DNA from 3 places in the Streptomyces sp. NBC_01689 genome. Region 1 is predicted to be linked to each of the others. Evidence: riboswitches for the same ligand, from Rfam matches in the RefSeq annotation. Region 1 holds a riboswitch; each other region holds the start of a gene.

The links. Region 1 has a riboswitch for S-adenosylmethionine ahead of OG776_RS29560 (aminotransferase class V-fold PLP-dependent enzyme). Riboswitches for the same ligand answer to the same signal wherever they lie in the genome.
Region 2: another riboswitch for S-adenosylmethionine. It lies ahead of OG776_RS42435 (putative leader peptide); the one in region 1 lies ahead of OG776_RS29560 (aminotransferase class V-fold PLP-dependent enzyme).
Region 3: another riboswitch for S-adenosylmethionine. It lies ahead of thrC (threonine synthase); the one in region 1 lies ahead of OG776_RS29560 (aminotransferase class V-fold PLP-dependent enzyme).

Annotation. Positions count from the first base shown of each region.
Region 1 is NZ_CP109592.1:6,921,321-6,931,689, forward strand. It holds gene ctaE (aa3-type cytochrome oxidase subunit III) at 46-666, shown strand; gene qcrC (cytochrome bc1 complex diheme cytochrome c subunit) at 731-1,540, shown strand; gene qcrA (cytochrome bc1 complex Rieske iron-sulfur subunit) at 1,537-2,601, shown strand; gene qcrB (cytochrome bc1 complex cytochrome b subunit) at 2,598-4,235, shown strand; gene trpD (anthranilate phosphoribosyltransferase) at 4,377-5,441, shown strand; SAM riboswitch class IV at 5,799-5,915, shown strand; gene OG776_RS29560 (aminotransferase class V-fold PLP-dependent enzyme) at 6,099-7,463, shown strand; gene OG776_RS29565 (Lrp/AsnC family transcriptional regulator) at 7,576-7,857, opposite strand; gene OG776_RS29570 (rhomboid family intramembrane serine protease) at 7,854-8,585, opposite strand; gene OG776_RS29575 (hypothetical protein) at 8,716-8,955, shown strand; gene OG776_RS29580 (NYN domain-containing protein) at 8,990-10,339, shown strand.
Region 2 is NZ_CP109592.1:2,541,912-2,552,280, forward strand. It holds gene OG776_RS10820 (ABC transporter substrate-binding protein) at 1-627, opposite strand, end outside; gene OG776_RS10825 (amino acid ABC transporter ATP-binding protein) at 810-1,604, opposite strand; gene OG776_RS10830 (amino acid ABC transporter permease) at 1,601-2,590, opposite strand; SAM riboswitch class IV at 3,234-3,380, shown strand; gene OG776_RS42435 (putative leader peptide) at 3,417-3,491, shown strand; gene OG776_RS10835 (glutathione S-transferase family protein) at 3,583-4,371, shown strand; gene OG776_RS10840 (YceI family protein) at 4,483-4,998, opposite strand; gene OG776_RS10845 (MarR family winged helix-turn-helix transcriptional regulator) at 5,128-5,628, shown strand; gene OG776_RS10850 (maleylpyruvate isomerase family mycothiol-dependent enzyme) at 5,790-6,584, opposite strand; gene OG776_RS10855 (CaiB/BaiF CoA transferase family protein) at 6,850-8,034, shown strand; gene OG776_RS10860 (TetR/AcrR family transcriptional regulator) at 8,091-8,663, opposite strand; gene OG776_RS10865 (AAA family ATPase) at 8,830-9,687, shown strand; gene OG776_RS10870 (VWA domain-containing protein) at 9,684-10,369, shown strand, end outside.
Region 3 is NZ_CP109592.1:5,457,998-5,468,366, forward strand. It holds gene OG776_RS23280 (1-phosphofructokinase family hexose kinase) at 1-778, opposite strand, end outside; gene nagA (N-acetylglucosamine-6-phosphate deacetylase) at 896-2,041, opposite strand; gene OG776_RS23290 (ROK family protein) at 2,041-2,991, opposite strand; gene OG776_RS23295 (ABC transporter substrate-binding protein) at 3,129-4,394, shown strand; gene OG776_RS23300 (DUF3263 domain-containing protein) at 4,489-4,725, shown strand; gene otsB (trehalose-phosphatase) at 4,780-5,655, shown strand; gene OG776_RS23310 (alpha,alpha-trehalose-phosphate synthase (UDP-forming)) at 5,731-7,143, opposite strand; gene OG776_RS23315 (glucosyl-3-phosphoglycerate synthase) at 7,270-8,214, opposite strand; SAM riboswitch class I at 8,382-8,538, shown strand; gene thrC (threonine synthase) at 8,556-9,884, shown strand; gene OG776_RS23325 (MoaD/ThiS family protein) at 10,007-10,282, shown strand.

The DNA.
Region 1 (10,369 bases):
CGAACGGCACCCCCCGGCGTGAGGGCGGGATAAGCGACCGACATAATGTCGGTCGTGGCGACAGCAACGACAGTAGAAACCGGGCACGCGCACCCGTCGGTCAATCGACCGAACCTCACCAGCGTCGGAACCATCATCTGGCTGAGTTCCGAGCTGATGTTCTTCGCGGCCCTCTTCGCGATGTACTTCACCCTGCGATCGGTGACCGGACCGGACCACTGGAAGGAGATGGCGGGCCATCTCAACTTCCCGTTCTCCGCGACGAACACCACGATCCTGGTGCTCTCCTCCCTGACCTGCCAGCTCGGCGTGTTCGCCGCCGAGCGCGGGGACGTGAAGAAGCTCCGGATGTGGTTCACCGTCACGTTCGTGATGGGTGCGATCTTCATCGGTGGTCAGATCTTCGAGTACACCGAACTGGTCAAGAAGGACGGGCTCTCGCTCTCCTCCGACCCGTACGGCTCGGTGTTCTACCTGACCACCGGCTTCCACGGCCTGCACGTGACGGGCGGCCTCATCGCCTTCCTGCTGGTCCTCGGCCGCACCTACGCGGCCAAGAGGTTCACTCACGAGCAGGCGACCGCCGCCATCGTCGTGTCCTACTACTGGCACTTCGTCGATGTCGTCTGGATCGGCCTCTTCGCCACGATCTACATGATCAAGTAATCGGGCCCGCAGCCCGAAACATCCAGAAGCATCGACGCAGAAGATCCTGACACCGGGGTAATCCGTGAAAAAGCTCTCCGCACGACGACGCCATCCGCTGGCGGCGGTCGTCGTCCTACTCCTCGCGCTGGCGGCCACCGGGGGGCTGTACGCCGCGTTCGCACCCGCGAGCAAGGCGCAGGCCGACACCACCGCCCAGTCCCTTGCCATCGACGAGGGCAAGAAGCTCTACTCCGTGGGCTGCGCAAGCTGCCACGGGACCGGCGGTCAGGGCTCCTCCGACGGGCCGAGCCTGGTGGGAGTGGGCGCCGCGGCGGTCGACTTCCAGGTCGGCACCGGCCGCATGCCGGCCCAGCAGCCGGGCGCGCAGATCCCGCGCAAGAAGGTCATCTACTCGCAGGCCGAGATCGACCAGCTCGCGGCGTACATCGCCTCGCTGGGCGCTGGTCCCACGGTCCCGACGAAGAGCCAGGTCAGCCCGGAGGGCGCGGACATCGCCAAGGGCGGCGAGCTGTTCCGCACCAACTGCGCGCAGTGCCACAACTTCACCGGCAAGGGGGGCGCGCTGACGCACGGCAAGTTCGCGCCGAGCCTTGAGGGTGTCGACCCGAAGCACATCTACGAGGCCATGCAGACCGGCCCGCAGAACATGCCCTCCTTCCCCGACACCACGCTGTCGGAGAAGAACAAGAAGGACATCATCGCGTACCTCGACGCGGTCAACGGTGACAACACCGAGAGCCCGGGCGGTCTCGAGCTGGGCGGCCTCGGGCCGGTCAGTGAAGGCCTCTTCGGCTGGATCTTCGGTCTTGGCGCCCTGGTCGCCGTCGCCGTCTGGGTCGCCGCTCGGACCGCAAAGGCCAAGAAGTCATGAGTAGCCAAGACATTCCAGAAGAGAACCTGCCCGCTGAGCAGGCCGACGCGCACGGTCACGGCGCAGTCGCCGTCGCGAACGAGGACAACCCGTTCGCGGACCCGGGACTGCCGCCCCACGAGCACCGCATCCAGGACATCGACGAGCGGGCCGCCAAGCGGTCCGAGCGTGTGGTCGCGATGCTGTTCACGCTGTCGATGCTGGCCACCGTGGCCTTCATCGCCTCCTACGTGACGATCCCGAACGACAAGTCGATCTTCGTCTTCCCGCTCGGGCACATCAGCGCGCTGAACTTCGCGCTGGGTATGACGCTCGGTGTGGCGCTCTTCTCCATCGGCGCGGGCGCGGTCCACTGGGCCCGCACCCTGATGTCCGACGTGGAGATCGCCGACGAACGTCACCCGATCGAGGCGGAGCCCGAGGTCAAGGCCAAGGTTCTGGCCGACTTCAAGCAGGGCGCCAAGGAGTCCGCGCTCGGCCGTCGCAAGCTGATCCGCACCACGATGTTCGGCGCGCTGGCCCTGTTCCCGCTCTCCGGTGTCATGCTGCTGCGCGACCTCGGTCCGCTGCCGGGCACCAAGCTGCGCCACACGATCTGGTCCAAGGGCAAGCTCCTCGTCAACATGAACACGAACGAGCCGCTGCGTCCCTCCGACATCGCCGTCGGCTCGCTCACCTTCGTCAAGCCCGAGGGCCTGGAGGAGAAGGACGAGGACTTCCAGCAGGAGATCGCGAAGGCCGCCGTGATGATCGTCCGGCTCCAGCCGGAGAACATCAAGGACAAGCGCGAGCTCGCCTGGTCGCACGAGGGCATCGTGGCGTACTCGAAGATCTGCACCCACGTCGGCTGCCCGATCTCCCTGTACGAGCAGCAGACGCACCACGTGCTCTGCCCCTGCCACCAGTCCACCTTCGACCTCTCCGACGGTGCCCGAGTGATCTTCGGCCCGGCCGGTCATGCCCTGCCGCAGCTGCGCATCGGTGTGAACGACGAGGGCTACCTCGAGGCGCTCGGCGACTTCGACGAGCCCGTCGGTCCTGCCTTCTGGGAGCGCGGATGAGCACTACGACCACCTCCGACTCGCGCTCGCGCGAGAAGGCGCCCGCCGGTGAGCGGGTGGCCGACTGGGCCGACGGCCGCCTGGGGATCTACTCCCTGGCCAAGGCCAACATGCGCAAGATCTTCCCCGACCACTGGTCGTTCATGCTGGGTGAGATCTGCCTGTACAGCTTCCTCATCATCATCCTCACGGGTGTGTATCTGACGCTGTTCTTCCACCCGTCGATGAACGAGGTGGAGTACCACGGCAGCTACGTCCCGCTGCAGGGTCAGCTGATGTCCGAGGCGTTCAACTCGACCATGCACATCTCCTTCGAGGTGCGCGGTGGTCTGCTGATCCGGCAGATCCACCACTGGGCGGCGCTGATCTTCCTCGCCGGCATGTTCGTGCACATGATGCGCGTGTTCTTCACGGGCGCGTTCCGCAAGCCGCGCGAGGTCAACTGGCTGTTCGGCTTCCTGCTGTTCGTCCTGGGCATGTTCACCGGCTTCACCGGTTACTCGCTCCCGGACGACCTGCTCTCCGGCACCGGTGTCCGCTTCATGGAGGGCGCGGTCCTGTCCGTGCCGATCGTCGGCACGTACCTCTCGTTCTTCCTCTTCGGCGGTCAGTTCCCGGGCGGCGACTTCGTGGCCCGCTTCTACTCCGTGCACGTGCTGCTGCTGCCGGGCATCATGCTCGGCCTGGTCGTCGGCCACCTGATCCTGGTCTTCTACCACAAGCACACGCAGTTCGCGGGCCCCGGAAAGACGAACAACAACGTCGTCGGCATGCCGCTGCTGCCGGTCTACATGGCGAAGGCCGGAGGCTTCTTCTTCCTGGTCTTCGGTGCCATCGCGGCCATCGCGGCGATCGCCTCGATCAACCCGATCTGGTCGCTCGGCCCCTACCGGCCCGACATGGTCTCCACGGGCGCCCAGCCGGACTGGTACATGGGCTTCTCCGAGGGCCTGATCCGTGTCATGCCGGGCTGGGAGATCAACCTCTGGGGTCACACGCTCGTCCTGGGCGTGTTCATCCCGCTGGTCATCTTCCCGCTGGTCCTGGTCGCGATCGCGGTCTACCCGTTCATCGAGGGCTGGGTCACCGGCGACAACCGCGAGCACCACATCCTGGACCGCCCGCGCAACGTCCCCACCCGTACCGCCTTCGGCGCGGCCTGGATCAGCTGGTACTTCGTCCTGCTGGTCGGTGGCGGCAACGACATCTGGGCCACGCACTTCCACCTGTCGATCAACTCGATCACCTGGTTCGTCCGGATCGCGTTCTTCGTCGTGCCGGTGCTGGTCTTCATCGCCACCAAGCGGATCTGCCTCGGCCTCCAGCGCCGCGACAAGGAGAAGGTGCTGCACGGCCGCGAGTCGGGCATCATCAAGCGCCTGCCGCACGGTGAGTTCATCGAGGTGCACGAGCCGCTCGGCCAGGAGGCCCTGCACACGCTCACCGCGCACGAGCAGTACCAGCCCGCCGAGATCGGCCCGGTGGTCGACGAGAACGGTGTCGAGCGCAAGGTCAACGGCGCGCAGCGGCTGCGTGCCAAGCTCAGCAAGGGCTTCTACGGGGAGAACAGCCAGATCCCCAAGCCCACGGTCGAGGAGTACGAGGAGATCACGAGCGGCCACGGCCACCACTGATCCTCCGGCCGGTCCTCACCGGTCCCGCTGATCGCCACGGCAGGAGCCCCCGTCCATTGCCCGGACGGGGGCTCTTTGCCGTGCCCGGTGCTGGATAGGGTGGACCCTGCTTGTACGTGTCTACGAACCCAGGAGCGGCATATGAGTGCTGTGACCCCCGCTGGAGGCGACATCGCGGCGGGCCGTTCCTGGCCCGCGGTGCTGAACGGCCTGCTCGACGGCCGGGACCAGAGCGCGGACGACACCGCCTGGGCGATGGACCGGATCATGAGCGGCGAGGCGACGGACGCGCAGATCGCCGGCTTCGTGGTGGCGCTGCGGGCCAAGGGCGAGACCGTCGAGGAGATCACCGGCCTGGTCCGCACGATGTACGCGCACGCCAAGGTGATCGAGGTGCCGGGGGAGACCGTCGACATCGTCGGTACGGGCGGCGACGGCGCGAAGACGGTGAACATCTCCACGATGTCGTCGATCGTGGTGGCCGGGACCGGCACGAAGGTCGTCAAGCACGGCAACCGGGCCGCGTCCTCGGCGTCGGGTGCCTCCGACGTCCTGGGGCAGCTCGGCGTCAATCTGGAACTGACGCCGAAGCGGGTGGCCGAGGTGGCCGAGGAGGCCGGGATCACCTTCTGCTTCGCGGTGAAGTTCCATCCGGCGCTGCGTCATGTGGCGGCGGCGCGCGGACAGCTGGGCATCCGGACCGTCTTCAACTTCCTCGGCCCGCTGACCAACCCCGCGCGGGTCAGGGCGCAGGCGGTCGGTGTCGCCGACGCCCGGATGGCGCCGATCATGGCCGGCGTCTTCGCCGAGCGCGGCAACTCGTCGCTGGTCTTCCGCGGTGACGACGGGCTGGACGAGCTGACCACCACGGCGACGTCGAGGGTCTGGGTCGTACGGGACGGCAAGGTGACCGAGGAGCGGTTCGACCCGCGGGACGTCGGTCTCGACCTCGTCCCCGTGGAGGCCCTGCGGGGCGCCGACGCGTCCTACAACGCGGAGGTCGCCCGCCGCGTCCTGGACGGCGAGCGAGGGCCCGTACGGGACGCCGTGGTGCTGAACGCGGCGGCGGCGCTGGTGGCGTTGTCCCCGACGGACGCGCCGCTGGTGGACCAGGTCCGTGCCGCGATGGTGAGGACGGCCGGGGCCATCGACTCCGGTGCGGCGCGTGCCGCGCTGGACCGGTGGGTGGCGGCCACGAACGCGTAGCCCGCGGGCCGGGTAGAGGGGCCCTCAAGCCCGGAGGGGCTGGACGGTGGGCGTCGGCCTTCGTGCTGCCGGGGGCTGCCGCCCCCGGACCCCCGCATCGGCCTGGACGGCCTCGTCCTCAAGCGGCGCCGGACGGGCTGGTTGTGCGTGGGTGGCGGGCGTCGGTCTTCGAGCGTGGGCGGGCATCTCCGGCCCGTCCGGCGTTCGAGGTCGAGGCTCCGTGCGAGGGCGGGGGTCCAGGGGGCGCGGCGCCCCTGGCGGGAGCCCCTGGTACGAGAGGGCTCGGGCAGGGGGGCGTGTACCGCCATGTGGACTCCGGGTTGCGTCCGGAAGACCGTGTGGCAGGATGCGGTATCAGGTCATGAGCGACAGCCATCAGGCCCCGGCCGGCTGTCCGGCAACCCTCCGTCCGTGGCGGGGTGCCCCGGGTGAAGACCAGGCCGTAGGCAGCGAGGTCTGCGGCAAGCGCGGACCCCTCGAGCATCCCAGGGGTCCTGGTCGTTCGAGGGAGCCTTCTGTGAGCAAGCGAATGCGCTAGGGCGTAGAGCCCCGCCTCCGCACACCCCTTTTCACCCTCACCTGCGCCGGGCGGCGCGCGGCGTACCCCGCTACGCCCCCGCTCGCGCGGTGCTTCCGCCTGCCTCACAGGAGTGCGCCATGTCTGTCTCCACCGCTGCCGTCGACCAGTCCGTCTGTGCCCCGCTGCCCGTTCTGGGCCGTGATGTGACCGTCCCGCTCGTCACCGGCGGCGAGGTCACCTACGCCGCCCTCGACTACGCCGCGAGCGCCCCGGCCCTCCAGCGCGTCTGGGACGACGTCGCCGCGTACGCCCCGTACTACGGCAGTGTGCACCGCGGAGCGGGCTACCTCTCGCAGCTGTCCACCGATCTCTTCGAGAACGCCCGCGGGACCGTCGCGGAGTTCCTGGACTGCCGGGACGACGACCAGGTCGTCTTCACCCGGTCGACGACCGACTCGCTCAACCTGCTCGCCGCCACCCTGCCGGCCGACTGCCAGGTCTTCGTGTTCGAGACCGAGCACCACGCCTCGCTGCTGCCGTGGCAGGACGCCCGGGTCAGCTACCTCGACGCGCCCCGTACCCCGCGGGAGGCCGTCGCGGCCCTGGAGCGCGCCCTGGCCGGCCGCCGCGACCCGCACGGACCCGCCCTCGTCTGCGTCACCGGGGCCTCGAACGTCACCGGCGAGCTGTGGCCGGTGCGCGAGCTCGCCGCCGCAGCCCACGCCCACGGCGCCCGGATCGTGCTGGACGCGGCTCAGCTCGCCCCGCACCACCCGGTGTCCGTCCGCGACCTCGACGTGGACTGGGTCGCCTTCTCCGGGCACAAGCTCTACGCGCCCTTCGGCTCCGGTGTCCTCGCCGGCCGCTCCGACTGGCTGCGCGCCGCCGAGCCGTACCTGGCCGGGGGCGGCGCCAGCCGCAAGGTCGCCCGGCGCGCGGACGGCGGTGTCGACGTCGAGTGGCACGAGAGCGCGGCCCGGCACGAGGCCGGGTCCCCCAACGTGATCGGCGCCTACTCCATCGCCTCCGCCTGCAAGGCGCTCGCCGAGGAGGGCTTCGACCGGATCGTCGCCCGCGAGCGGCACCTGATCCGCACGGTCCGCGAGGGCCTCGCCGAGGTGCCCGGGGTGCGCGTGCTGTCCCTGTTCGGCGACGACGCGCCCCGGGTCGGTGTCATCTCGTTCGTCGTGGAGGGCTGGAACAGCTCGCACTTCGCGGCGGCGCTCTCCGCCGAGTACGGCATCGGGGTGCGGGACGGGCTCTTCTGCGCGCACCCGCTGCTGCGCACGCTGCTCGGCAGCGACCCGCAGACCCAGGGCGAGTGCGGGGCCCCCGAGGCCGCGCCCGGCGAGAAGTCCCTCAACGCGATCCGCGTCAGCTTCGGGGCGGGCACCCCGGACGAGCACGTGGAGCGTTTCGTGCGCGCCGTGAAGGAGCTCGTGCGGGACGGCGCGCAGTGGCGCTACCGCACCGAGGGCGGTCGCTGCGTGCCCGCGGTCTGACCCGGGTCCCCCCTCGGGCGGTGTGGCGCGGGTCGCGGGACCGGTCAGGAGTCGCGGCCGGTCAAGGGTCGCGGTCGGCCATGGGGCGCGGCCGGTCAGGAGTCCGGGCCGGTCAGGAGTCCAGGCCGATCGCGAAGGCCGCCTCCAGGTCGTGCTGCGAGTACGTGCGGAAGGCGACGTGGGTGTCGGTGCCCTCCACCCCGGGGATCTTGCTGATGCTGCCGGGGATGACGTCCGCCAGGTCGTCGTGGGCCTTGACCCGGACCATGGCGATCAGGTCGTACGTGCCGGTGACGGAGAAGACCTCGCTGACACTGTCGAGGGCGGCGATCGACTCGGCGATCTCGGGGATCCGGTCCACGCTGGTCTTGATGAGCACGATCGCGGTGATCACGGCTGGTTCTCTCCCTCGGGGGCCGCTGCTGGGACTTTCACTCTAGTCGGCCCCCGGAAGCGCACCCACGCGTAGAGGAAGCCCAGCGAGAAGCCCACCAGATGGGCCAGATAGGCGACCCCGGGACCCGAGGGGCTGCGGCCCGCCGCCAGCCACTGCAGCGCCGCCCAGAACGGCAGCACGATCCAGGCCGGGAAGCGCAGCGGCAGGAAGAACAGGAACGGGAAGAGACTGGTCACCCGGGCCTTGGGGAAAAGGTAGAGGAACGCTCCGAGGACCGCGGAGATCGCTCCCGAGGCACCGACCAGGGTCTGTTCGGAGGTGGAGTTGGCGACCGCGTAGCCGACCAGCGCGAGATAGCCGCAGCCGACGTAGAAGAGGGCGAACTCGAAGTGGCCCATGCGCTCCTCGGTCATGGCCCCGAAGACGTAGAAGAAGAGCATGTTGCCCAGGAGGTGGAGCCAGCTGCCGTGGATGAACAGGGCCGTGGCGGGCGTCAGCAGGGCGCCCGGGGTCCCCGCGAGGAGCTCGGCGGGCACCACGCCCCAGCGCCGGAAGTAGGCCCGCTGCGCGACGAGCAGCTCGTCCCCGGTGCCGTAGGTCGGATTGAACCCCGACGCCGGGCCGATCACGAAGATCACGCAGCACAGGACGATCAGCCCGTACGTCACGGGCGCGGACTGGGCCCGCACCGTCCTGCCGACCGTCGTACTCCAGTTGCCGATCATGTTGCAGAGCATGACGTAACCGGACCGATGCACGCAGAGTGCCTCGCCGCTGCGGACGGCCGAGCGTCGAGTACCCGCCAGGCCGTAGGGTTACGAGCCACACGGACACCAGAAGGAAAGCGACTGCCACATGACGGTTCCCCTTCCGACCACCGAGACCCGCTGGCGCTGCACCCTGTGCGGCAATCTGACGCGCTTCGACGTGACGCGCTCGTCGAAGGTCGTCGAGTACGTGCACCTCGACCTGGCCGGCGAGCCGAGCGTGGAGGAGCGCGAGGTGGTCAGTGAGACCATCGAGTCGGTGCGCTGTCGCTGGTGCAACGCGGTGGATCAGGTGGAACTGGTGGACAGGCCGGGCGCCGGCTCCTGAGGGAGCGGGCCCCGCACGGACGATGGAGCGAGGGATGGCGGAGACCACGGATGGGGAGCCGGACGACGGCGCCGCCGAGGTGCTCGACCGTCCGCTGCCCGACGGCGTGCGCCGCCGCGTCGTGCAGATCGTCTCCGACGGGTTCGGCGGCCTGACCGTCGCCGAACTGCCGGTTCAGCTGAGACAGTACGCGCGGTTCGCCGCGAACCGGCGGGCGAAGTTCGCCGGCAACGCGATGGCCGCCGCACTGGAGACCGACCCGCTCTTCCGGCAGCGTATCGGGGAGAAGCTCAGAGAGGCGCAGCCGGAGCTCGTGGGCGCCCTCGACTCCGGTGCGCCGCCCCCGGCCGCGGACCCGCTGGACGTGGCGGCCGCGGCCTATGTGCTGCGCCCCACGGGCTGGGTGAAGCTGGTGACCGCCGCGGGCGAGGAGGCCCTGCGGGCGGACGCCGAGCGTGCCGACGAGGAGAGCCGCGCGGAGCTGGAGCGGCTGCGGGAGGAGCTCGCCGAGGCGCGCGCCCAGACCAGGGCCGAGACCGAACGGCTGCGCACCGAGCTGGAGTCCGCGAAGAAGGAGTCGGAGTCGCTGCACCGCAAGCTGCGCGGTGCCCTCAGCGACGTCAAGCGGGGCGAGGCCGCGCTGCGCAAGCTGCACGCCGAGACGGACACCGCGCGGGCGGAGGGGCAGGCCCAGGTGTCCGCCGCGGAGAGCGAGACCCGGCGGCTCAAGACCCGGCTGGCCGAGGCCGAGGCGGCCCTGGAGGCCACCCGCAGGGCGGCCCGCGAGGGTCGCAGCGTCGAGGACATGCGCGTCCGGCTGCTCCTGGACACCGTGCTGGACGCGGCACAGGGGCTGCGGCGCGAACTCGCCCTGCCACCCGTGTCCGTACGGCCCGCCGAGACCGTGGACGCGGTCGAGCCGGGACGGATGACCCCGAAGGACATCGCCGCTCGCGCGCTCTCCGAGAACGACCCCGCGATCCTCGACCAGTTGCTCGCGCTGCCGCAGGCGCACCTGGTGGTCGACGGGTACAACGTCACCAAGACCGGTTATCCGCAGATGCCGCTGGAGAAGCAGCGGCTGCGACTGCTGGGGCAGCTCTCCCAGCTCGCCGCGCAGACCGGCGCCGAGGTCACCTGCGTCTTCGACGGGGCGGAGCTGGCGGCGCCGGTGCTGCTCGCGCCGCCGCGCGGGGTGCGGGTGCTGTTCTCCAAACCCGGCGTCACCGCTGACGAGTTGATCCGCCAGCTGGTGCGCGCCGAGCCGCCCGGACGGCCGGTCATCGTGGTCTCCACCGACCGTGAGGTCGCCGACGGGATCGCCAAGGCGGGCGCCCGCCCGGTCGCCTCCGTGGTGCTCCTGAAGCGTTTCTCGCGCGGTTAGCCGGGAGTTCACCCCTGGTCCGCCGGGCGT
Region 2 (10,369 bases), 4.4 Mb from region 1:
CAGTTTCCGGTAGTCGTCGCCGAAGTTCCAGGTGCTCTTCTTCCGCACCTCGAAGGCGAGGTTGTCCTGCCGGTAGGAGGCGAACTCGTACTTCTTCTTGCGCTCCTCGGTGTCGGTGACGTTCGAGAAGGCGACGTCGACCTTGCCGCTGTCGATGCCGACGAAGAGGTTCTCCCAGGTCGAGTTCTTCACCTCCGGCTTCAGGCCGAGGACCGCGGCGACCAGCCGGCCGAGGTCGGGTTCGGCACCGGTGAGGGTCTTCTGGTCCTGGCCCACGTAGGCCAGTGGCGGGAACCCGGCGGGCAGCGCGCCCACCCCGATGACCAGCCTGCCCTTCCTCGCCACCTCCTTGGGCAGCTCGGCGCTGATGGCCTTGACCTCGGTCACCTCGAGGTCGGTCCGGCGGGCGGCGCCGTTGGAGAGCGCGCCCACGGTGACGGTGCCGGGGGCCGCGCCTCCCGTGGTGGCGGCGTCGCTCTCGCCGCCGCACGCGGTGAGCCCGGTGGCGAGGGCGGCGGCCACGGTGGACACGGTCAGGCCGCGGAGGAGTCCGGTACGGAGCCCGCGGGGGCGGTCGGGGAGGAGGCTGCGGCTGCTGCGGTCAGGGGTGCGGGTCGGGGTGCGCATGGTCGTCCTTGTCAGGTGTGTGGGCGTGAGGGCGTGGCGGGGTGCGCGTCCGCGTGGGAGGTGAGGTGCGGTGAGGAACGCGGGTGCGCCGTCTGCGGTGGCGGGTGGGTGGGGCGTCCTCGGCGGTGGATGGGTGGGGCGTCTGTGGTGGCGGGTGGGTGGGTCGTTCGGGGGTCCGGGATTCAGAGGACCTTGCTCAGGAAGTCCCTGGTCCGCTCGTGTGCCGGACGGTCGAGGACCTGGGCGGGCGGCCCCTGTTCGACGATCCGGCCGGCGTCCATGAAGACCACCCGGTCGGCGACCTCACGGGCGAAGCCGATCTCGTGGGTGACGATGACGAGGGTGGTGCCGCTGGTCGCCAGGTCCTTGATGACGGCGAGGACCTCGCCGACGAGTTCGGGGTCGAGCGCGGAGGTGGGTTCGTCGAAGAGGATGACTCCGGGACGCAGCGCGAGGGCACGCGCGATGGCCACCCTCTGCTGCTGCCCGCCGGACAACTGCAGGGGAAAGGCGGCGGTCTTGTCGGCGAGCCCGACCCGGCCCAAGAGGGTGCGCGCCAGCTTCCGGGCTTCGGGCCTGCCCAGCCGGCCGGTGGCGACGGGCGCGGCGGCCACGTTGTCCAGCACCGTCAGGTGCGGGAACAGGTTGAAGTTCTGGAAGACGAACCCGATCCGGCCGCGCTGGGCGAGGATGGACCGCTCGCTCAGTTCCCTCAGCCGGCCGCCGTGCTCCCGTACACCGATCGGTTCGCCGTTCACACGGACGTGTCCGATCTCGGGCTTCTCCAGATGGTTGATCACCCTGAGGAGCGTGGACTTGCCGGAGCCGGAGGGCCCGAGGACCACGGTGACCTCGCCGGGCCGGACGGTCAACCGCACCCCGTTCAGCACCCGTTGGTTCCCGTACCACTTGTGCACGTCGTGCACCTCGACCGCCGCGGGCCGGCCGTCCAGGTGCTCCGCGGTCTCGGCGCTCACCGTGCCGCCTCCTTCCGGATCCGGGCCCGCAGGTCGCGCAGACCGGTGCGGAGTCTCCGCAGTGGGGTGGGCGGGAGCGTGCGCAGCGCACCCCGCGAGTAGTACCGCTCGACGTGGAACTGGACGACCGACACGACGCTGGTGAGGATCAGGTACCAGACGGTGGCGACCAGCAGCAGCGGCACGATGTCGCCGGGGTAGGTGCTGCCCATGCTCTGCACCGAGCCGAAGAGATCGAGCAGGGAGACGTAGAACACCAGGGAGGTGCCCTTGATCAGGCCGATCAACTGGTTCACGTAGTTGGGAACGATGGAGCGCAGGGCCTGGGGGAGCACGATCCTCGTGAACTGGTAGCCCTTCGGCAGACCGAGCGCGGCCGCCGCCTCGTGCTGGCCCTGGTCGACGGAGAGGATGCCGCCCCGTACCACCTCGGCCGCGTACGCCGCCTCGTTGAGGCTCAGCCCGACGACCGCGACGGCCATGTCGGTGGCGAGCCGGGACTCGTCGAAGGTGAGGAAGGCGGGACCGAACGGCACGCCGAGGCTCAACGTCCGGTACAGGGCTGAGAAGTTGTACAGGAAGAGCAGGACGACGATGAGCGGGACCGAGCGGAAGAGCCAGATGTAGACCCAGCTCACGGCGCGCAGCACCGGACTCCGGGAGAGCCGTGCAAGCGCGAGCAGGACACCGCCCAGCTGGCCCGAAAGGGCGCTGTAGAGGGTCACTTCGAGGGTGATCAGCAAGCCGTCGACGATCGTGGGCCGCAGGAACCAGTACTGGAACCTGTCCCATTGGAAGAACGGGTTGGTCGCCAGGCCGTGGACGATCTGCGCGACCAGGACCAGCACGGCCGCCGAGACGATCCAGCGGCCCGGCCGGCGCAGCGGCCGTACCCGTTGCGCCGCGTACGGCCTCGGTTCGGCCACGGGAGCGGGGGGCGGCTCCGCCGTGCCCAACGGCACGGCGGAGCCCAGGGATTCACTCATGGAGGGCTCCAGGCGGCTCGGACTCCCCGGGCGCGGCCCGTACGAGGAGACGACGGGGTACGCGCACGGGGAACGAACCCGATGCGGGGGGCGGGAAGGGGAAGGAGGTCACCGGCGGACCGCCCGTTCGACGCCGGTACGGGGCAATTCGGCGATCACGGGTCCTGTGCCGGACGGCGGAGATCAGGGGCCGGGAGTCCGCCGGCCGGGGTTCACCGGCCCGGTCCGCAGCAACCGGGGTCGGCCGGCCGGGCTTTCATGAACCGGGATGCGGCGAGCGGGGACCGGCGAGGGAGCGCGTCAGCCCTGACAGCGACAGCGGGCGCCGGGAGCGGGACAACACCGGGCCGTGCGGGCGCTGCCGCCGTCGGTGAGGTGCCGCTCGGGGCGACGGTTCATGAGCGCGCGGTGGCAGCCGTGGGACCGCGAGGCGGTCTTCCCCTGAGCTGCGTGCATCGCGGTCACCGTCACCGTTCCGGCCCGTCGGGCCTCGTGTCCACCGGAGTTGCTCCGGTCCGATGCGGCGTAAGTTAGGCACGGCCCCCGACGGATGTCAACGTCCGGCAGCCCGGACGACCACGTGGTGAGACCGCGCGGGTGCCTTCTTGACGGGCCCGTGGAGCGGACCGAGACTGACGGGGACGGTCACGATTGTCAGCGCCCTTCGCCCGGTTCCGTCCGTGCGAGGCGGTTGATCGGCCCCGGCCCGCTGACAGGCAACCCTTCCACCGCGACGGGGTGCCCCGGGTGACGACCGGGTCCCGCCGGAGCGGCGGGGCAAGCGTGGTCTCGCCTCTCGCGAGCCCCGGACACGGGAGCGACGGGAATGACCGGAACGGGCACGAGCGGTCTGACCAGACGCCTGCACATCGATCTGCAGCGGGTCTCCAGCGCCTACTAGTCCGCCGCCGGACAGTACGTCAGCGCAGTCACTCCGTTCCGCCGCTGCCGCCCCCCGGGGAGGCAGGGCTTCGCCGTTCCCATGGAGAGTCATGCCCGAGACAGCCTCGCTCGGTCCGTCCGCCGCCGCCTCCCCCTGCTCCTCGACCGCGCCCTCACCCTCACCCGTGCCGGGGACCGTCGTCGCCGGGCCTCCCCGGGGCACGGCACCCCTGCGCGGGCACCGGATCCGCAGCCGCATCGGGGTCGGTCCGGCCGGCGGTTTCTACCCGGCGCCGCACCGCTATCAGCTGTACCTCTCCGAGGACTGTCCGCGCTCGCTGCGCATCTCGATCACCCTCGGCCTGCTGGGTCTGCGGGACTCGGTCACCTCCACCCTGCTGACGGCGCCGTCCGGAACGCCGGACGCCCGCGCCGCGCTGCGGGCCGCGTACGAGGCCACCTGGCACCACTACGACGGTCCGCTCACCGCGCCGGCGCTCTGCGACCGCTGGAGCGGGCGCATCGTCAGCAACCACACGCCCGACATCCTGCGCGACCTCGGAGAGCTTCCGGGCTGTCGCGGCGACGGCGGGCACCCCCGGCTGCACCCGCCGGCCCTCGCCGCGGACATCGACGCCCTGCGCGTCCTCCTGCACCGGAATCTCACCCCGGCGGCGGCGCCGGCGGCGCGGTCGGCCGCGCTCGCCTCGCTGGACCGTCGGCTCGCCGCGCACGCGTACGTGCTGGGCGACGAGTTGACGGCGGCCGACGTCGACCTGTGGGTCGCTCTCGTCCGCCTCGGTGCCGGCGACGCCCTCTCCCCGTACGGCCGGCTGCGGGAGTACGTCGCCGGGCTGGGCGCCCGTCCGGCGTTCCGTGACGCGGGGCTCCGGGGCTGAGCGGTCACCCGAACGACCCCCGGGCGGCGGGGTGTTCACCCGCCGGACGCCCGGCGCCGCGGCCGCCCGAAGGCCGCGGCGACGGCGGGTGGGCCGGGGCCCCGTCGTCGGTCAGCCCTTGACCCGGGTGAAGACGAGTGTGCCGACGACAGTGGTCAGGCCGCGGAGCATGCCCAGCTGGTTCCACCCCATGCCGAACTGGTCGCGGTCCACGCTGAACTCCGTGTCCAGGGTGACCTCGTCGACGCTCGCCGCGGTGACACGGGCGACGGCGGGCTGCGGCTTGGTGACGCCGTGCACGGTCAGCTCTCCGGCGACCGTGACGGTGTCGTCCTGAGCCACCGCGGCGTCGTCCACCGCGAAGGTGATGGTGGGGTGACGTTCGACGTCGAAGAGGTCGGCCGAGCGCAGGTGCTTGTCCCGCTTGCCGTTCTTGGTGTCGAGGGACGCCGCGTCCAGGGTCACGGTGCCCCGGGCGGTCCCGTCGGGCCGCACCTCGCCCTCCCCGGCGACGGTGGCGAAGACGCCCTTCACCGTGACCAGACCCCACATCGTCTTGTGCCGGATGGCGACCTTGGTACGGGCGGGGTCGAGCTGCCACAGGCCGGTTTCGACGGCGACGGTCATGAGTGTTCTCCATACGGTTGACGGTGGGCGATGGGGCACGGGCCGTGGGACGAACGAGAGTCATCCAAATTTGGACGATCACAGGCTAGCCCGTTTTCCAAATTTGGACAACCAGTAGACTGTGACACCATGGCCGACTTTCTCGCCCCCGCTGACCTGCCCGAACACGAGCCGGCGGGCGACGACGGCCTGCTTCCGGGCGAACTGCGGTCCTGGATGCGGCTGTTGGCGGCGGCCGGCGCGATCGAGCAGCAGCTGCGCGCTCGGGTGAAGGACGCCCTGGGGGTCTCGCACGACGAGTTCCTGGTGCTGTGCCTGCTGGCCGACCAGCCCGGCTCCAGCCTGCGCATGACACAGATCGCCGAGCTGCTGGGCCGGCCCAAGACACGGCTGACCTATCAGGTGGCCTGTCTGCAGCGCGCGGGCCTGATCACCCGGCGCTCGGCCTGCGGGGACAAACGCGGTATCGAGGTCGTCCTCACGGACAAGGCACGCACCCTGCTGAGGGAGTCCTCGCGCCCGCTGGCCGACGCGGTCTCGCAGGCCATCGCCCGCACGGCGTGCGCGCAGCGGTTCGAGCAGCTGCACGATCTGCTGCCGCCCTCCGAGGCGCCCGGCGACCGGCCGTAGAGCGCGGGGCCCCGGGAACGCCGTGCCCGGAAGGGCTCCGGGGACGGGCCGGCGGGCCACGACGCGGCACACCCGCCGACGCCGCGGCCCGAAGGCGCGCGGAGCCGCCCCCGCGGACGGCCTCGCGCGCCGGACGACGGCCGTCACGACGGCCGCGCGGATCAGAACCCCGGGAACACGCGTCGCAGGTCGTCGAGGGTGAGGGCGTCCCCCTTCAGGTTCACCTCGGCCGGGGTGCGGGCCGGGGCGTGCCGGCCGGTGACGAGCCGCAGCCACCACTCGGCCGGAGCGCTCAGCACGGCGTCGGGGTCGGCGGGCTCGTCGACCAGCGCGACCGAGTCACCCACGTCGAGCCCGAACGCCCGCTCGGGAGAGACCGTCCGCACCGCGACCCGGACGTGGCGGCCGCCCAGCGCGTCCGCCCTGCCGAGAAACCCCATGAGCAGACCGGCCTGGTCGAGGAGCGGCCCGACCGCCACGGGCAGCAGGGCCGCCGCCGGGTCGAACGCCACCTCGACGTCCCAGGTGTGGTGGGTGAACTCGCTGAGCCGCAGTCCCGCCACGGTCGCGACGTCCACGGGAGCCGGCAGGAAACCCAGATCCACCCGGAGCTCCTGCCGGGCCCGCGCGTCCAACGCCTCGTAGGTGCTGACGAGTCGCTCGTCGGCGGTCACGAACCCCTCGGCACGCTCGGCCGGGGACATCGCGTCCCAGCGCGCCCACACCGAGGTGTTGAAGTCGCCGCCCCGCGGTCCGGTCCCGTTCAGCGCCCCCTCCAGCGAGGCGAGGCCGATCTCCGCGCCGCTGCCCAGGTGGCTGAGCACCTGGGACACGTCCCACTCCGAAGCGCCCGAGGGCCGGGTGAGGTCGGCGGCGGCGAGTCCGTGGACCACGGAGGTCAGGTGGTCGTGTCCGCTGCGCAGGGCGGCGATGGTCCGGTCGGCACGGTCGGTCATGTCTCGGCTCCGGGGAGGGGTGCGGTGGGGCGGGATGGGACGGTGCGGGAACGGTACCGAGGACCGTCGCGGCATCAAAGACCGCGGGTCCTAGGACGGCGGAAAACGAGGACGGTGCCCGTCGGCGTCCCGCCCCGGCCCCACTCCGCGGTGCCCGCGCCGCCGTCGCGTCCCGGTGTCTGCGCGATCACCGCGGGCGCGGCCATGATGGCAGCATGACCCGCGTCGCCCCGTTCTCCCGGCCTGCTCCCCGGAGGTCCGCCCGATGACCGAACTCCCACTCGCCGGTATCACCGTCGTCAGTGTCGAGCAGGCCGTGGCGGCGCCCTTCGCGACCCGTCAACTGGCCGACCTCGGCGCCCGGGTGATCAAGGTGGAACGCCCGGGAGGGGGCGACTTCGCCCGCCGTTACGACACCACCGTGCACGGCGAGTCCAGCTACTTCGTCTGGCTCAACCGGTCCAAGGAGTCACTGACCCTGGACCTCAAGTCGGCCCGCGGTCGCGACATCCTGGAGCAACTGCTCGCCGGAGCAGACGTGTTCGTGCAGAACCTGGCCCCCGGGGCGGCGGCCCGGCTCGGCCTCGACGCCGCGTCGCTGCGGGAACGGCACCGGTCACTGATCCCGTGCGCCGTCACCGGCTACGGCTCCGAGGGACCGTGGGCGGACCGCAAGGCGTACGACCTGCTCGTGCAGTGCCAGACGGGCCTGGTCTCACTGACCGGCAACGAACACGGCGCCGCCCGCGCCGGGGTGTCGGTCGCCGACATCGCGGCGGGCATGTACGCCTACTCGGGCGTCCTCACCGCCCTGTTCACCCGCGCCACCCAGGGCGTCGCCCGCGCCGTGGAGGTCTCCCTCTTCGAGGCGCTGGCCGAGTGGATGGGCCAGCCCGCCCTCTACACGCGCCACGGCGGCACCCAGCCGCCGCGGATCGGCACCCGGCACGCCACCATCGCTCCCTACGGCACGTACCCCGCGGCCGACGGCAGGGACGTGCTCCTCTCCATCCAGAACGAACGGGAGTGGGTCGCGCTGTGCGAGCGGTTCCTTGAGCGCCCGGACCTCGTGGACGATCCGCGTTTCGCCACCGGTCCCGACCGGGTCGCCCACCGTGACGCGCTCGACGCGATCGTGGCCGACCGGTTCGGCACGCTCGGCAGTCACGAGGCGGGCGAACTGCTGGACGCCGCGGGCATCGCCAACGCCGGGGTGAACACCGTCGAGGAGTTCCTCGCCCATCCGGTCCTGCGCGAACGGGGCCGCTGGCGCGACGTACGGGTGCCCGGCGCCGTGGTGCCCGCCCTGCTGCCGCCCGTCGACCTCGCCGGAGTCGATCCGCGCATGGACCCCGTGCCCGCCCTCGGCGAGCACACCGACGAGATCCTCACCGCGCTGGGACACGGCCCCGCCGACATCGCCGCGCTGCGCGCCGACGGCGTCGTCTGAACGACCGGGGGCCCTGCGGGGCACACCCGAGGGCCTCCGTGCCTCGCCGCCAGAGGTCAGCCGACGCCCGCAGCGTCCAGCAGGGCGGTCACGGTCCTGGTGGCCAGACCGTCCTCCAGGGTCTCGATCCGGGACCCGGCGCGGGCGCTCGCTCCGTCGAAGACCAGCATCAGCTGCCGGGCGAGGAACGCCGCGTCCCGCGCGCCCCCCAGCTCGGCCTCGGCGCGGAACCTCTCCTCCAGGCGGTCCTTGGCCCTGCCCGCCACCACGCTCGCCGGGTGCTCGGGGTCCTTCAGCTCGACCAGCGCGGCCAGGAAGGGACAGCCGCGGTACTCGGGGCGCGTGGAGACGTACTCCGCCCGCTCGAAGACGTGCAGGATGCGCTCACGGGGCGTGCCGTCGGCCGCCGAAGCGGGCGCGAGCTGCTCCTCGTAGAGCGGGATCCGGCGTTCGAGACTCGCCGCGAGGACCTCGTCCTTGCTCGTGAAGAGCTGGTACATCGACCGCTTCGAGACACCGGCCGTCCTGCACAGTGCCTCGATGCCGACGGAGACGCCCTCGCGGTAGAAGAGGTCGGCCGCGGCGTCCAGCAGCCGGTCCCTCGTGGACGCCTTGTCTGTTGTGGCCATACGGGAAGGCTACCGCGCGGGAACCCGACGCGGAAACCGATCGGTCTACCGGGGTGAGTGGGCGTCGTCACATGCGACGGTCCGCGCGTGACAGGCCACTGAACAAGCGCTTGGATAGTGACATTCGAGAGTGCGCCCACCCTCGCCCGCACTGGAGGCCCCGTTGCTGTTCACGTCCGTCGACGATGTCTCCGCCCGCCTCGCCGAGACCGGCTATCTGGCCTCCCCCGCGGTCGCCACCACCGTCTTCCTGGCCGACCGCCTCGGCAAGCCCCTGCTGGTGGAGGGCCCCGCCGGGGTCGGCAAGACGGAGCTCGCCAAGGCCGTCGCACAGGTCGCCGGGGCCCGGCTGATCCGGCTGCAGTGCTACGAGGGGGTCGACGAGTCCCGGGCCCTCTACGAGTGGAACCACGCCAAGCAGTTGCTGCGCATCAGCGCCGGCCGCGACGAGACGTGGGACGAGGCCCGCACGGACATCTTCAGCGAGGAATTCCTGCTGCCCCGGCCGCTGTTGACCGCCATCCGGGGCGACGGCCCCAAGGTGCTGCTGATCGACGAGACCGACAAGGCGGACGTCGAGGTGGAAGGCCTGCTGCTGGAGGTGCTCAGCGACTTCCAGGTCACCGTCCCCGAGTTGGGCACGATCACCGCCACCAGCCGGCCCTTCGTGGTGCTCACCTCGAACGCCAGTCGCGAGCTGTCCGAGGCGCTGCGCCGACGCTGCCTCTTCCTCCACATCGGCTTCCCGGAGGAGGAGTTGGAGCGCCGCATCGTAGGACTGAAGGTGCCGGGCCTGGACGAGGCGCTCACGCGGTCGGTGGTGCGGGTGGTCGGCGCGCTGCGCGAGATGGATCTGCGGAAGGTCCCCTCGGTCGCCGAGACCATCGACTGGGCACGCACGCTGCTGGCGCTCGGCGCCGACACCCTCGACGAGTCCGTCGTACGCGACAGTCTCGGCGTACTCCTCAAGCACCAGGACGACATCCTCAAGGCCGGCGCGAAACTCGACCTGGACGCCGTGTGAGCGCGCCGGCCGGGGTGACCCGGCGGCTGACGGAACTCGTCGGCGCGCTCCGCGCGCACGGCGTACGGATCGGCACCGGCGAGACGGTGGACGCCGCCCGGGCGATGGAGGCACTCGGCCTGACGGACCGGGAACGCCTGCGCGAGGGCCTCGCCGCCACGCTGCTGCACGGCACGGCGCAGCGCCGGGTCTTCGATCCCGCCTTCGACCTGTACTTCCCGCGGCTCGTGGGCGTACCGGGGAGCGGCGCGGCGGGCACCGACGCGCCCGCCGCCGACCGGGAGGAGCTGCGGGACCGCCTCGCGTCCGCGCTGGCCGCCGACGACGCGGCGCTGCTGGCCCGGCTGGCCGTGGAGGCGGTGGACGGCTTCGGGGGGTACGGCTCCTCACCGGGATCGGACGGCTGGTCCTCGTACCAGACGCTCGACCGGCTGCGTCCGCAGACGCTGCTGGCACGCGCCCGTGACGAGGTCCGGGCGCGGTCCGGCGCCGCCGGGTTCACCGACCGGCTCCTGGAGGACGAGATCCGGCGGCGCATCGAGGACTTCCGCGCGCTGGTCGCGGCGGAGGCGCGACGGCGGGTCGCGGAGCGGCGCGGCCGGGACGAGACCGCCCGGCGGGCGGTGGCCCCGACGGCCGACCGGGTGGACTTCCTCTTCGCGGGCCGCGACCGGCTCGCCGA
Region 3 (10,369 bases), 1.5 Mb from region 1:
CCAGGCCCGACAGCAGGCCCGCGACCGCCGAGTCGCCCGCGCCCGTCGGATTGCCGCGCATCTGGCCGGGCGGGGCGGCCCGCCACAGGCCCTCCGGGGTGCGGGCGAGCAGACCGCGTGCGCCCAGGGAGGCCACCACGGCGTGCGCGCCGCGCCTGCGGGCGTCCCGGGTGGCCAGCAACGGCTCGTGGGAGCCGGTGAGTTCGGCCAGCTCGTCGGCGTTCGGCTTGACGATGTCGGGGCGGGCGGCGACCCCCCGGCGCAGCGGCTCGCCGCTGGTGTCGAGCAGGACGGGGACGGCCGCCGCGCGGGCCGCGCGAACCAGCCCCGCGTACGCGCCCACCGGCACCCCCGGTGGCAGGCTGCCGCAGAGGGCCACCGCCGAGGCGGAGCGCAGCAGATGCCCGTACGTCTCCTGGAAGGCCGCCCACTCCGCGGGGGTTACCTCCGGGCCGGGTTCGTTGAGCTGCGTGGTGTCGCCCGAGGCCGTGTCGACCACGGCTATCGTGCGGCGCGTCGGGCCGGACACCGGGACCAGCGCGTCCACCAGGCCCGCGCAGCCGGTGAGTTGCTCCCGGAGGGAGCGGCCGGTGACCCCGCCCGAGAAGCCCGTGACCGTCACCCGGTGGCCGAGCGCGGCGAGCACCCGGGCCACGTTCAGCCCCTTGCCGCCCGGGCGTTCGGTCACCTCGCTCACCCGGTGCGAGGAGTGCGGCCGCAGGGCCCGTACGCGGTAGGTGATGTCGACCGCGGTGTTCAGTGTGACCGTGAGGATCACCTGCGCCGACCTCCCCCGATGTGCTTGCCGACAGTTCCGGAGGCACGATCATGCCAAACGCGACGGCGGTCGGCCCAGTCCCCCGGGCCGACCGCCGCGTGACAACAAAGGGATGTATCAGCCCAGTTGGGGATCGACCACCCATTCGCCCCGGCGCATCACGCCCTTGAGGGCGAACTCCGCGTCGAGGACCACCAGGTCGGCGTCCTTGCCCGGCTCCAGCGAGCCCACCCGGTCGTACGCGCCGAGCAGCCTGGCCGGGTTGGCGGAGAGGGCCGCGACGACGTCCTCGACGGGCAGCCGGTCGACGGTGACCGCCCGCTGGAAGGCGCGGTCCAGGGTGAGCGTGGAGCCCGCGATCGAGCCGCCCTCCACCAGGCGCGCGACCCCCTCGCTGACCTCGACCTCCAGCGGGCCGAGCAGATAGCGGCCGTCGCCGAAGCCCGCCGCGTCCATGGCGTCGGTGATGAACGCCACCCGGTCCGCGCCCGCGTGATGGAACGCCAGCTGGAGGGCGGCCGGGTGGAGATGGGTCCCGTCGTTGATCAGCTCGACGGTGATCCGCTCGTCCTCCAGGAGGGCGGTGATGGGCCCCGGGGTGCGGTGGCCGAGCGGGGGCATCGCGTTGAACAGGTGCGTGGCCACGGTCGCGCCCGCGTCGATGGCCTCCACCGTCTGCTCGTACGTCGCGTCGGTGTGCCCGATGGCCGCGATCACCCCGTGCTCTGCCAGCAGGCGCACGGAGTCGAGACCGCCCGGCAGTTCGGTGGCGAGGGTGACCATCCGGGCCCGGCCGCGCGCGGCGTCGATCAGCTTGCGGACCTCGGCCGGGTCCGGGTCGCGCAGCAGCTCCTCGGAGTGCGCGCCCTTGCGGCACGGCGAGATGAACGGGCCCTCGAAGTGGATGCCCGCGATGTCGCCCTGCTCGGCCAGCTCGGAGAGCAGTCCGGCGCGCTGCGCCAGTCCGTCCATGTCGCCGGTCACGGTCGAGGCGACGACCGTGGTGGTGCCGTGCAGCCGGTGCGTGTGCACGCCCCGCAGGACCTCCTCCACGGTGCCGGAGGTGAAGGAGGCGCCGCCGCCGCCGTGGTTGTGCAGGTCGACGAAGCCGGGGACGAGCCAGTGGCCCGACAGATCGGTGACCGGGGTGTCCTCGCCGGCGCTCCCGGCGATGCGCGTGCCGTCGACGATCACGCGTCCGCCGTCCACGACTCCGGTGGGCAGGACCACCCTGGCACCGGAGAGAACCTTGCTAGGGGCCATCAGGTGGTTACCTCCGAGCGGTCGGTGAGGGGAGTTTCGAGCAGGTCCCAGGCGAGCAGGCCCGCGCCCAGGCAGCCGGCCGTGTCCCCGAGGGCCGCGGGGACGAGCGACGGCAGCTTCTGGAAGGTGACGCGCCGTTCCACGGCGGCCCGCAGGGGCGTGAACAGGGTGTCCCCGGCCTCGGCGAGCCCGCCGCCGATGATCAGGGTGCGCGGGTCGAGCAGGGTGAGCGCGGTGACGAGTCCGTCGGCGAGCGCGTCGACGGCGTCCTGCCAGACCCGTACGGCCCGCGGGTCCCCCGACTCCACGGCCTTCGCGCAGTCCGCCGCGTCGGCGTCGGGTGATCCGGAGGCCTCCGCCCAGGCCTGGCTCACGGCCGCCGCGGACGCGTACCGCTCCAGGCAGCCGTGCTGTCCGCAGGGGCACGGGGTGCCCTGGGGGCGTACGACGATGTGGCCGATCTCGCCGGCGAAGCCGTGCGCGCCCGCCTCGACCGTGCCGCCGATGCCGATGGCGCCCGCGATGCCGGTGCCGAGCGGGACGAACAGGAAACGGTCGGCCCCCCGTCCGGCGCCGATCCGGCCCTCCGCGAGGCCGCCGGTGCGCACGTCGTGTCCGAGGGCCACCGGCACCCCGCCCAGCCGCTCGCCGAGCAGCCGGCGCAGCGGTACGTCGCGCCAGCCGAGGTTCGCCGAGTAGACGGCGGTGCCGCTGTCCGCGTCGACGATGCCGGGGACGGCGACCCCGGCGGCCGTCGCGGGGGTCCCGAAGTGCCGCTCGCCGTGGGCGCGCAGCTCGGCCGCGAAGTCGAGGATCGCGTCGACCACGGCGTCCGGGCCGCGTTCCCGGCCGGTGGCGCGGCGGGCCTGGTGGAGCAGCTCGCCCGCCGGCCCGACCAGGGCGGCCTTCATCCCGGTGCCGCCCACATCGAGGGCGATGACATGTCTCACGGGGACAGTCTCGCCCCTTACCCCAGGAGAGGTCTAGTCCACTCACGTGGTGTAGACCTTGTATCCGCATTCCGAGACGGATGCAATGGACGCAGAAGCAAAGACGGCAACACGGCGCAGGGGCGGGAGACGACAGGGTGCAGCGACGGAGGACAGGACTGGTCGCGGCGGTGTCCGCGCTGGGTATGACAGCGACCCTCGCGGGCTGCGGCAGCTCGGACGGGTCCGGGGACGTGACCCTCGAACTCGTGGCCGCCGACTACGGCGACTCCACGGCCAACACCTCCCAGAAGTACTGGGACACGCTGGTCAAGGGGTACGAGAAGGCTCACCCGGGGGTGCGTGTCGACGTCACCGTCTACCCCTGGACCGACGTCGACCGCAAGGTCCGCGAGCGGGTGGCGGCGGGCAGGGCGCCCGACATGGCCCAGATCGGCGCGTACGCCGACTACGCCGCCAGGGACCAGCTCTACAGCGCCGATCAGGTGCTCTCCATACCGGTCCAGGCCGACTTCGTCTCCCAGCTCACCGAGGCGGGGCAGATGAACCGGGTGCAGTACGGGATGCCGTTCGCGGCCTCCACCCGGCTGCTGTTCTTCAACAAGAAGCTCTTCGCCGACGCCGGCCTCACCCCGCCGCAGAGCTGGAGCGAGCTCGCGGCCGACGCGAGCGTCCTCAAGTCGCGGGGCGTGAAGTTCCCGTACGCGCTGCCGCTGGGCCCGGAGGAGGCGCAGGCGGAGACCATGCAGTGGCTGCTGAGCGGCGGCGACGGTTACACGGACGACGTCGGCACGTACCACCTCGACTCGACGGAGAACGTCGACACCCTCAGCTGGCTCAAGAACGAACTGGTCGGCAAGGGACTCACCGGACCCGTCGCACCTGCCAAGCTCAACCGTGGAGACGCTTTCGCGGCGTTCGCCCGGGGCGAGGTCGGGATGCTCAACGGGCACCCCACGCTGATGAAGGCGGCGGCCGACAAGGGCGTGAAGTTCGGCATGGTGCCGATGCCGGGTGTCGACGGCCGGGCGAAGGCGACGATGGGTGTCGCCGACTGGATGATGGCGTTCAAGCACAACGGGCACCGGGAGCAGATCGGCTCGTTCCTGGACTACGTCTACAGCGAGAAGAACGTGCTCGCGTTCTCCCACGAGTACGACCTGCTGCCGGTGACGACGTCCGCGTCCCAGGCGATGAGCGCGGACGCGCACGACAAGGATCTCGCCCCGTTCCTCGACGAGCTGCCCTCCTCGCGGCTCTACCCGGTCGGCAAGACCTCCTGGGCATCCGTCAGCGCGGACATCAAGCAGGACATCGGCAAGGCGGTCGCCCCGGGGGGCAGCCCGGCCGGAGTGCTGGGCGAGCTGCAGCGGACGGCGACGATCAGGGACAGCCGGGACTGATGGGCCGGGGCCCGGTCCCGGCCGGATTGGCGGGGACCGGGCCGACGGGCCGACGGTCGGGCGGGTGTCGGTGGCGGGGGCTACCGTGCTTCTCATGACGGCCATGGAGGAGCTCGGGACGCGGGAGCGGGCGGTTCTCGCCATGGAGCGGCGGGGGTTCGCCGGGCCCGGGGCGAAGGAGCGGGCGATACGGGAGCAGCTGGGGCTGGCGCCGGTGCGTTATTACCAGCTTCTCAACGCGCTGCTCGACGATCCGCGGGCGCTGGCGCACGATCCGGTCACGGTGAACCGGTTGCGGCGGGTCCGGGAGGCCCGCCGCGACGACCGCTGACCCGGCGGAGGCGGAAGGCCGGTGGGGGGTCGGCCGCGCCGATAGGGTCGGCGCATGGGCAGTCATGCGGAATCCCCGGAACACCCCGAGACCACGGACACCGTCCCCACGCCGGCGACCCCCACGGGAAGGGACGGACTGCGGGCCATCCTCACGCACCCCGCCCGAACCGTGATCGCGCTCGACTTCGACGGAACCCTCGCCCCCATCGTCCCCGACCCGGAACAGGCCCGGGCCCACCCCGGCGCGGTCCCCGCCCTCGCGGCCCTCGCCCCGAAGGTCGCCTCCGTCGCGGTCGTCACGGGCCGGCCCGCCGGGGTCGCGGTGCGCCACGGCGGCTTCGCGGGGGTGCCGGGACTGGACCACCTCGTCGTCCTCGGCCACTACGGCGCCGAGCGCTGGGACGCCCGCACCGGCACCGTCAGCGCCCCCGCCCCCCATCCGGGCGTGGCCGCCGTCCGCGCCGAACTGCCGGGGGTCCTCGACCGGGCCGGCGCCTGGCACGGCACCTGGGTCGAGGAGAAGGGCCGCGCGGTCGCCGTCCACACCCGCCGCGCCGCGGACCCGCAGGCCGCCTTCGAGTCCCTGCGTGAACCCCTCGCCGACCTCGCCACCCGGCACGGCCTGATCGTCGAACCGGGCCGGATGGTCCTGGAACTGCGTCCGCCGGGCATGGACAAGGGCGTCGCCCTCCTGGAGTACGTCCGCGAGGTCGGCGCCGAGGCCGTCCTCTACGCGGGCGACGACCTCGGCGACCTGCCCGCCTTCGCCGCCGTCGACAAACTCCGCTCGGACGGCGTCCCGGGACTGCTGGTGTGCAGCGGCAGTTCGGAGGTCGCGGAACTCGCCGAACGCGCCGACCTGGTGGTCGACGGCCCCGCCGGAGTCGTCGGGCTGCTGAGGTCCCTGGCCGAGCGCCTGGACCGGTAGTCCCGGCCCGCCGCACCCCGGTCCGCCGCACCCCGAAGCGAGTCCGCGGCCCGGGATGCGGCGGCTCCGGCGGTCTCAGTCCTCCAGCGCGCGCAACTGCTCCAGGAACCACTGCGCCGGGGGCAGGGCCGTCGCCGCCGCGGCGAGCCGCTTCGTGCGCTCGGCCCGTTCACCGGCCGGCAGGGACAGCGCCTCGTGCAGGGCCCGCGCCGTGCCGACCACGTCGTACGGGTTGACCGGGACCGCGTCCTCGCCCAGTTCCTCGTACGCCCCGGCCTCCCGGGACAGCACCAGCACGCACCCCTCGTCGGAGACGACGGGCACCTCCTTGGCGACGAGGTTCATGCCGTCCCGGATGGGGTTGACGAGGGCCACGTCGGCGAGCCGGTAGGCGGCCAGCGAGCGGGCGAAGTCGTCCTTGACGTGAAGCACCACCGGGGTCCAGCCCGGCGTCCCGTACTCGGAGTTGATCTCCTCCGCCAGGGTCTGCACGGCGGCCGTGTAGTCCCGGTAGACCGCCAGGTCTTGGCGGGAGGGGTAGGCGAAGGCCACGTGGACCACCCGCTCCCGCCACTCGGGCCGGTCCGCCAGGAGCTGCCGGTACGCCAGCAGTCCCCGCACGATGTTCTTCGACAGCTCGGTGCGGTCCACCCGTACGATCGCCCGGCGGGCGCGGCCGTCGGGGCCCTCGCCGATCTGTGCGCGCAGCGCGGCCATCCGCTCGGCGACGTCCGGCTCGTGGGAGCGTCCGCGCAGGAAGTCCGCGTCCGCGCCGAGCCCGTGCACACCGACCCGGGTGTCGCCGAGTCCGCCGACGAGCGCCTCGCAGCAGGCGGTGAACGCGTCCGCCCAGCGGCGCGTCAGGAAGCCCAGCCGGTCCGCGCCGAGCATGCCGCGCAGCACCTGCCCGGCGATGTCGTCGGGCAGCATCCGGAAGTAGTCGACCGGCGCCCACGGGGTGTGCGAGAAGTGGCCGATGCGCAGGTCGGGCCGGAGTTCCCGGAGCATGCCCGGGACCAGGGTCAGGTGGTAGTCCTGCACGATCACCACGGCGCCCTCGGCCGCCTCGTCCGCCAGGGCCCGGGCGAACGCGCCGTTGTAGGCCTCGTACGATGCCCACTGACGGCGGAACTCCTGGTCGAAGACCGGCTCCAGCGGCGTCTGGTACAGCATGTGGTGGACGAACCACAGGACGGAGTTCGCGATGCCGTTGTACGCGTCGGCGTGCACCGCGGCGTCGACGTCCAGCATCCGCACGCCGTCCTCGCCCACCCCGCGCCGGACCGCCTCGCGGTCACCCTCGCCGAGCGCCGAGCACACCCACAGCGCGCCCGCGTCCGGCCCGATCGCGGAGAGCCCCGACACCAGCCCGCCCCCGCCGCGCCTGGCCTGGAGCGAGCCGTCCTCGCCCACCTCGTAGGAGACCGGTCCGCGGTTGGACGCGACGAGGATCCGGTGGGTGCCGTGCGGTGAAGCCGTTGAAGCCATGCCTCGAAACCTAGCCCGGCACCGAAACGCTCAAACGTTCCCGTCGGCCGTATGCGACGAAGGACACGCGCCGGCGGGCGGTGGGACCCGTCGGGCCTCCCACCGCCCCCTCACCAGGGGCGCGGTTCACGCGGCCCTGCGTTCCACGTACTCGGAGATTTCGGCCATCGGGGGGCGTTCCTCCGTGTCCACCGAGTACGTGCGCGGCTCGAAACCGTCCTCGCCCCGCTCGAACTGGGTGAGGGACGGCCGGACGAGATGACCACGGGCCAGCCGGAGCTGCGCCGTGCGGTAGATCGCGGCGGACATCCGGCCCAGCGCCTGCCCGTCCTGGTGCCGGTGGATGCGCTGGCCCACGTCGACCTGGGCCAGCGCGTCGAGACCCACCAGGTGCAGGGCGTCGACGAGCATGCCCAGTTCCACGCCGTACCCGACGGGGAAGGGCAGCCGCTCCAGCAGCGAGCGGCGGGCCGCGTACTCACCGCCGAGCGGCTGGACGAAGCCGGCCAGCTGCGGCCAGTGCATGTTCAGCAGCGGTCGGGCCATGAGCTCCGTGACCCGGCCGCCCTGGCCCGCGGCGCCGGCCAGCGGACGGTCGTACATCCCCTTGACGAGGTGCACGCCAGGATCGGTGAGCAGCGGGCCCACGATCCCGGAGACGAAGTCCGACGAGAACTCCCTCAGGTCCGCGTCGATGAAACAGACGATGTCCCCGCTCGTCACGAGGAGCGACCGCCACAGGACCTCGCCCTTGCCGGGTACGGCCGGGATGCGGGGCAGGATCTCGTCCCGGTGCACGACGCGCGCGCCCGCCGCGGCGGCCACCGCCGAGGTGCGGTCGGTCGAGCCCGAGTCGACGACGACGATCTCGTCGACGAGGGGCACCCGGCGCATCAGGTCCGCACGGATGGCGGCGACGATCTCGCCGACCGTCTCCTCCTCGTTCAGCGCGGGCAGCACGACGCTCACCGTGGAGCCCGAGGCACGTTTGGCGGACATGATCCGGTGGAGCGGGCGATCGGCCACGGACCAGGAGCGTGTGCCCAGCCAGCGCTCGACTTCCTTCAGCACGGTCTGCGGCTCCTCACTGTCTGATCACCCGGTCTCTCACGGTGTGATCCATCTCGCGGTTCGGACGACTATCTCAACTGTCCTGGCCTTCGGTTACAGTCTTGAACAACGCGGATGACCATCGCATGTCGTAGATCGTCCCGGACTGAAGACCAACAACCGAATACCGCTCATCCAGAGGGGCAGAGGGAAACGGCCCGATGAAGCCCCGGCAACCCTCCAGCCGGTCTCGTACCGATCATCACCGATCGCGTCGCGGGGCTCCCGGCTCGGGAAGGTGCCAAATCCGTCTCACGGCGAAGTGCGTCGTGAGGAAGATGAGGAGAAAGGGCCTCGCCTCCATGGCTGCGCAGACTGTCGCAAGCACTCCGGACACCGCGAACTCCACCGCCCCGGCCGCTTCCACCGGATCCGCCGGAACCGTCGATCTCGGTCCCGCCACGGCGCTCTCCTGCCGCGAATGCGGCCACCGGGTACCGCTCGGCCCGGTCTTCGCCTGCGAGGAGTGTTTCGGACCGCTCGAGATCGCCTACGACTTCTCGGCCTACGACACCGAAGAACTCCGGGCGCGCATCGAGTCCGGCCCCGCCAGCATCTGGCGCTACGCGCCGCTGCTCCCCGTTCCGGCCGACGTCGCCGACAAGCCGAACATCAACCCGGGCTGGACCAGGCTCGTCAAGGCAGACAACCTCGCCCGCGAGCTGGGGGTCGACCCCGGCCGGCTCTTCGTCAAGGACGACTCCGGCAACCCGACGCACTCCTTCAAGGACCGCGTCGTCGCGCAGGCCATCGAGGCCGCCCGCGCCTTCGGCTTCACCACCCTCTCCTGCTCCTCGACCGGCAACCTGGCCGGCGCGGTGGGTGCCGCCGCCGCCCGCGCCGGCTTCCGCTCCTGCGTGTTCATCCCGCACGACCTGGAGCAGGGCAAGGTCGTCATGGCCGCGGTCTACGGCGGCGAGCTCGTCGGCATCGAGGGCAACTACGACGACGTGAACCGCTTCTGCTCCGAGCTGATCGGCGACCCGGCCGGTGAGGGCTGGGGCTTCGTCAACGTCAACCTGCGCCCGTACTACGCGGAGGGCTCCAAGACCCTCGCGTACGAGATCTGCGAACAGCTCGGCTGGCGGCTCCCCGACCAGCTCGTCGTGCCGATCGCCTCCGGCTCCCAGCTGACGAAGGTCGACAAGGGGCTGCAGGAGCTGATCAGGCTCGGGCTCGTCGAGGACCGGCCCTACAAGATCTTCGGCGCGCAGGCCGAGGGCTGTTCGCCGGTGTCCGTCGCCTACAAGGCCGGCCACGACGTCGTACGGCCGCAGAAGCCGGACACCATCGCCAAGTCGCTCGCCATCGGCAACCCGGCGGACGGCCCGTACGTGCTGGACATCGCGCGCCGGACGGGCGGGGCCGTGGAGGACGTGAACGACGAGCAGGTGGTCGACGCGATCAAGCTGCTGGCCCGCACCGAGGGGATCTTCGCCGAGACCGCCGGCGGTGTGACGGTCGGCGTGACCAGGAAGCTCATCGAGAACGGGCTGCTCGACCCGACGCTCACCACGGTCGTGCTGAACACCGGCGACGGCCTGAAGACGCTGGACGCGGTGGCGGGCACGGGACTGACCGCGACCATCCGGCCGAGCCTGGACTCCTTCCGCGAGGCCGGTCTCGCGTAGCCGTCCGGCCGGGGAGGCCGCTCTCCGGCCACGGGCCCCCGGGAGGCCGGCCGCGCGGTTCCGCGCGCCCCTGCCGGGGTGCTCTCCAGTCGTACGCCACCATCCGACCGGGAGGTCACCGCATGAGCGTCAACGTCCGCATCCCCACCATCCTGCGCACCTACACCGGCGGCCGGTCCGAGGTGACCGCCGAGGGCGGCACCCTCGGCGAGGTGATCTCCGACCTGGAGAAGAACCACACGGGCATCGCCGCGCGCGTGCTGGACGACGAGGGCAGGCTGCGCCGGTTCGTCAACGTGTACGTGAACGACGACGACGTCCGTTTCGAACAGGGCCTGGAGACGGCGACGCCGGACGGCGCGGGCGTCTCGATCATCCCGGCCGTCGCCGGAGGCTGACGCCGGTTACCCACGGTGAGATCATTACCGTGGGTAATGCCAATCACCGAGAGTTCATCGAATTGCCCCCTCCGTGAGAGAAGCGGA